Spartinivicinus poritis: one gene and its partner. The protein of the gene in region 1 interacts with the protein of each later gene in a pairwise test. Links are inferred from orthologs where the notes say so. Each region holds a gene or a part of one and is shown on either strand. Other genes may lie near its edges.

The links.
Region 2: the proteins of dnaJ (region 1) and malT interact in binary tests that used the Escherichia coli proteins (3 or more experiments, as listed by UniProt). The link is inferred for Spartinivicinus poritis from one-to-one orthologs.

Annotation. Positions count from the first base shown.
Region 1 is NZ_JAPMOU010000018.1:98,667-101,608, reverse strand. It holds dnaJ (molecular chaperone DnaJ), read left to right. Parts: upstream 1-866; coding sequence 867-2,018; downstream 2,019-2,942. Other genes in the region: dapB (4-hydroxy-tetrahydrodipicolinate reductase), read left to right, coding at 2,030-2,833; dnaK (molecular chaperone DnaK), read left to right, coding at 1-734.
Region 2 is NZ_JAPMOU010000074.1:1,824-4,973, forward strand. It holds malT (HTH-type transcriptional regulator MalT), read right to left. Parts: upstream 2,795-3,150; coding sequence 206-2,794; downstream 1-205. Other genes in the region: ORQ98_RS26980 (hypothetical protein), read right to left, coding at 2,769-2,948. UniProt on the Escherichia coli protein: Positively regulates the transcription of the maltose regulon whose gene products are responsible for uptake and catabolism of malto-oligosaccharides.

The sequences.
Region 1 (2,942 bases):
CTTTAGGTATTGAGACAATGGGTGGAGTGATGACCCCGCTTATTGATAAAAACTCAACTATTCCAACCAAGAAGTCGCAAGTATTCTCAACAGCAGAAGACAACCAGACTGCCGTAACTATTCATGTTTGCCAGGGTGAACGGAAGCGTGCGCAAGAAAACAAGTCACTTGGTCGCTTTGATTTAAGTGATATTCCACCTGCTCCACGTGGTGTGCCACAGGTTGAGGTCAGCTTTGATATTGATGCAAACGGCATTTTACATGTGTCTGCAAAAGATAAGGCAACAAACAAAGAGCAATCTATCGTTATTAAAGCATCTAGCGGTTTGTCAGATGATGAAATTGATAAGATGGTGAGTGATGCCGAAGCGCATGCTGAGGAAGATCGCAAGTTCGAAGAGCTGATTGGTGTGCGTAACACAGCTGACTCCATGATTCATGCAACTCGTAAGACTTTAGAAGAAGCAAAAGATAAAGTCGCTGCGGACGAAAAAGAAAATATTGAAAAAGCCATTAGCGAGCTTGAAGAAGTCGTGAAAGGCGATGATAAAGAAGCGATTGAAGCAAAAACAAAAGCACTAACAGATGCTTCTGCTAACCTGGCACAAAAGCTGTATGCTGAGCAATCAGCTGAAGGTCAGGCGCAGCAGCCGCAAAATGAGGCTGCCGGGGATAAAAAAGCTGAAGATGCTGTTGATGCAGAGTTTGAAGAAGTTAAAGATGACAATAAGTAGTTGCCTTTGGCAAACGTGTTATCTATAGCAGTCTGACCAACGCGGGAGGGATCTCCCGCGTTGTTGTTTCTGTGATAAGGAGACTGCACTGCATTATTATTAACCAGTGAACTAACTGGCAGGTTATTGTTTATGGCCAAGCGTGATTACTATGAAGTGCTCGGGGTCGCCAAAGATGCCTCAGAGCGAGATCTAAAAAAAGCTTATCGCCGGATGGCGATGAAGTACCATCCCGATCGTAACCCTGACGATAAGGATGCTGAAAATAAGTTTAAAGAGGTCAATGAAGCCTTTGAAATCTTATCTGATTCTCAAAAACGGGCTGCATATGATCAGTATGGCCATGCAGGGGTTGATCCTAGTCAAGGTGCCGGAGGATTTGGAGGCTTTGGTGCAGGAGGCGCTGGTAGCTTCAGTGATATTTTTGGTGATGTCTTTGGGGATATTTTTGGTGGAGGCGGTGGTGGTCGTAGCCAAAGTAGTGTTCAGCGTGGCGCTGATTTACGTTACTCCTTGGAGCTAGATCTAGAAGAAGCGGTTAAAGGTGTAAGCAAAAAAATTCGCATTCCCACTCAGGTGGAGTGTGGCACCTGTGATGGATCAGGTGCGAAAAAAGGCTCTAAGCCTGAAACCTGTACAACATGTGGTGGTGTTGGCCAGGTCAGAATGCAACAGGGCTTTTTCTCTGTACAGCAAACCTGTCCTGCCTGTCATGGTAGTGGCAAAGTGATTAAGGATCCATGTCACTCTTGTCACGGCTCTGGAAGAACGGAAGAATATAAAACGCTATCGGTTAAAGTGCCGGCAGGTGTTGATAGTGGTGACAGAATTCGTTTAGCCGGTGAAGGGGAAGCTGGGTTTAATGGAGGCCCTCCTGGTGACTTGTATGTGCAGGTTTATGTTAAGGATCACCCTATCTTTCATCGAGATGGCAAGCATCTTTACTGTGAGGTGCCGATTAGCATCATCGATGCAGCCTTGGGTGGAGAGCTAGAAGTGCCTACCTTGGATGGTCGAGTCAAACTGAAAGTGCCACCCGAAACCCAAACCGGCAAACTGTTCAGATTAAGAAATAAAGGGGTAACACCTGTTCGTGGTGGTTCTCAAGGCGACTTACTGTGTCGAGTTGTGGTAGAAACACCAGTAAATCTTACAACCAAGCAAAAAGAGTTGTTAAAAGAACTGCAAGACTCCTTTGAAGCGGAAGGCCATCATCGTCAGTCGCCAAAAAAGACTTCGTGGTTTGAAAATGTCAAAAACTTCTTTGGTGACATGAAGGTTTAGGGGGAGTGAGCATGACCCGAATAGGGGTGGTAGGTGTATCTGGTCGAATGGGTAAAGCACTGGTAGAAGCTTGCCAGAACGACCAGCAAGTTGAACTTACCCTGGCTGTACAAAGAGCTGGTAGTAGCTTGATTGGTGTTGATGTCGGTGAGTTAGCGGGCGTTGGCAAAGTTGGCCTGACTGTAGTTGATAATCTTGTAGAGCAGATCAGTCAGGTTGATGTGGTAGTCGACTTCACTCGCCCTGATTTTACCTTAGCTAATCTGGAAGTTTGTAAGGCCCATAATAAACCAGTGGTTATAGGCACCACTGGCTTTTCTGAAGAAGAAAAGCAGCAAATTCAGCAGGCAGGAAAGGCTATTCCAGTGGTATTAGCACCCAATACCAGTGTCGGAGTGAATTTGAGCTTGAAGTTGTTGCAACTGGTGGCTCAAGTCATGGGTGATGAGGCTGATATTGAAATTGTGGAAGCCCATCATCGCCATAAAGTGGATGCGCCTTCTGGTACAGCCTTGCGAATGGGTGAAGCCGTTGCAGATGCCCTTGGTCGGGACTTATCCAAATGTGCGGTGTATGGCCGTGAAGGTATCACAGGTGAACGTGACCCTCAAACCATAGGCTTTGCCACTGTACGTGCAGGTGATATTGTGGGTGAGCACACGGTTATGTTTGCAACTGAAGGGGAGCGCCTGGAGATTACCCATAAAGCCAGTAGTCGCCAAACCTTTGCGAAAGGGGCGCTAAGAGCCGCGAAATGGCTTAAGCAGCAACCAGCTGGCTTTTATGATATGCAGGATGTGCTGGCATTAAATTGATTTTTTGCTAGACCAAGCAGGTAGGTTCATATAGAATCCGGTCAATTTGTGCCGACTGAACGGTTTAGGTTTGTAGTAGTTGGTGATTGTTTATAATTAAGTCAGTTGT
Region 2 (3,150 bases), on another replicon or contig:
GCTACTGTAAGACTTGCGATAGCAACCTTAATTTTAAAAAATATGCTATTGGGAAAGGATGCCTTTTTAGCTCTTGAGGTCCATGGAAGGGCCTTCAAGAGCGGCGGAAAAATATCCTGCTGCTTGGTACTGTCTGGAGTCTTATGATGTATGTTGAACTGGTTTTATTCAACATTGGCTGAAACGCTGAGAAAACCCCTAAATATTATTCACGAAGTGTATAAATAGGCTGTAGTAGCTGCTCAGCCAGCGCTTTAGCCTCCTGCCGATTAGCGACATTTAATTTCTGATAAAGGCTGCGAATATGGGTTTTGATTGTACTGTGGGCAACATCCAGTTTATCAGCTATTTGCTCATTTCCTAAGCCTGTATAAATCAGGTTAAGTACTTGCCATTCCCGTTTAGTAAGTGGGGTGGTTTTTAATAATTCCGGTACATTAGGTTGCGATAAAATATCGTCAATTACTGCTTCATCAATGGTGAGTTTGTTCTGTTGACTGAGATTAGGCTGTTGTCGAGATAACTCAATTAACCGTTCTGCTCGCTGTTGAGAAAGGGGCTTAAGTGGTTGTTCTTTGATTAATGCTTTTAGCATGATAACCAGCAGTTTACCTAACCGTAAAAAACTGCCAATAAAGCCTGTGGTGTTGGCTAACTGAAGGGCTTGATAAAGGTGGTTTAATGCTTGTTCTCGCTGTTCTTGAAGCCAATAAGCATGAGCGAGGCAAATATGGTTACGATTTTGGTCAGTAACGAGTTGATAACGAATGGCTTGCTGTTGTAAATCATTAAGTAAATCAATAGCTGTTGTATAGTTGTTTAAATAAATATCAGCTCTTGCGATGTTCCTGGCCTGACATTGTACAAAGTGGTTTGTAGCAGATGACACTTCATGGGTTTGTTGTTGCCACTGATAAATAAGATCCTGTTGATCGGTTGCATGCCAATAAGTAAGCAGGGTCGCTTCAGCATTTGCTTGCCAGTCGCGGTGGTAAGTTTCTTTATCCAACAACTGCTGTACAGTGGCTAGATAATCAGTACACAACGATCGGTCACCTTGGGCTAATGCGACTTTAGCAAGCAACACATAACATTGCATAGACCACTTTTTATCTTGCTGAGTTAAACGATTAATGCCTTCCAAAGCACTTTTTTCGGCGGCAGCCAAATTATGCCATTCCCATAAAACCTGAGCACGGGCCCGATGAATAAACTCCATGGTTGGCAGGTGAGCTACTTGGTGTTCATTGGCGTATTGAATGGCTTTGTCCTGAATACGATAGGCTTTTTGCAGATAGCCTTGGGCGACGCTAATTTCTGATTGTTGGCATAAAGTCCAAAGGACGATTTGACTGGCTTGACGTTGTTGAGCCAGCTCTTCAACTGTTTCCATTAATTGTTGGGCTTTGGTGAGTTTGCCTTGACAGAATTGTGCTTCGCCCAGGGCTGATAGTGCGGCAATTCTAGCTCTATGACGCTCTTCTGGTAACAGCGCTAATGCTTTAGCGGCAAGCTGATGCGCTTGCTCTGGATGGTCTTGGTTCATTGCCACTTGAGCCTGCACGGTGGCAAATTCGCCTTCAACAATTTGCCACTGATTGGCTTCTAACTGCTGGGGAAGTATTACTTCCGCCCGCTTTAAAAGAAGCGCTACTTCTGCGTACTGATATTGCCCCTGCGCAATCCAGGCTGCTAACATGGTTAGCCTAGCACTGCTAGCGATTACGTTATCAGCCAAATTAGCAAGTGCTTGCTGGAGCAGTTGAAGTTGGCCCTGCTGATAGAAAGACCAGCCATGTTGTTCTAAAAGCTTGGCAACTGTCTCAAGATGATTAGCTTGTTGGGCATGTTTAAGTGCTTCTTCTGGGTATCCTGCTTGGCTCCATGCTTCACAGGCTTTTAAATGGAGTGAATTAAGTTGCTGTGGCTTTTCTTTAGTGAGTTGATGGCACAGAAAGTTGGCAAATAGAGGGTGATAACGGTACCACTGGCGTAAATTATCTTGGGGAATTAAAAAAAGCCCCCGCTTTTCTATTTGTTCCAATAAAGCCTGTGCTTGGGGAAAGCCTGTCAAGGCACTGGCAATTTGCTGGTTAAAGCGCTCAAGGATAGCGGTTTGCAGTAAAAACTCTTTAAGTTCAGAAGAAACTTGCGCTAAGACTTCTTCGGCTAAATAGTCCAGAATAACGGCATGGCCCTGAGCGAGTGCATTGGCCAAGTCAGAAAAACCTTTGGCATTATCTGCAGAAAGCGTCATTAGTTGTAGAGCCGGTGGCCAGCCTTCCACATGTTGTAATAAATCACTCACCTGAGTTGATGTGATCTTAAAGGGCAAATATTGCTCAAAAAACTGTTGGGTATCATTCAGTGAAAAAGCGAGTTGGCCAGCCGTTAATTCTAATAATTGGCCTTTTAATTTTAAATTGCTAATACCCAGTGGGGGTATGCTGCGGCTAGTAATAATTATTTGCCATTGACTGGGTAAATGTTTAATTAGAAAGCTGATCCCCTGATGAATTTTCTCATTATTAATTAGGTGGTAGTCATCTAAAACCAGGGTTAATGGTGAAATGTTTTGTTGGGATAACTCACTAAATAATTGAGAAAACAGTAGCTCTAAATTATTAATTTGTCCGCGCATGGCGCTAGCTAGTGTATGGGTACTACAGTCTATAGCCTGCTTTAAGCTTGCTAACAGATAGGCTGCAAAACGGGTAGGTTCGTTATCAGCCGTATCAAGCGAGTACCAAGCAACAGGAGCGGGGGATTCAGCTAACCAAGGTGGTTTTTCCATACCCAGCAGGTGCATGGACTAACACTAATTTAGCCGTGTGATGACTTGCCAGTAACTGGTTAAGTGACGATCTAACCAATATTTTACTGGCGATTTCTGGTACTGATATTTTTGAGGGCAATAAAATAAATGGGTCGTTGCCTTCGTATGTCATAGTAATACTCGAAACTACAATACTCTATCAATGAGTATTTATTGGCCACTTATATATAAGGGTACCTCTATAAGTGTTTTTTTTTAGAGGTTCCCCATTATTTATTCTTATCTATACCCTTCTCAAATGATTTTTAGGGTTTGTTGTCGTCGCTCTTCACCCAATCATTTATAAATACATAAACTCAAGGGCTTCATCGCTC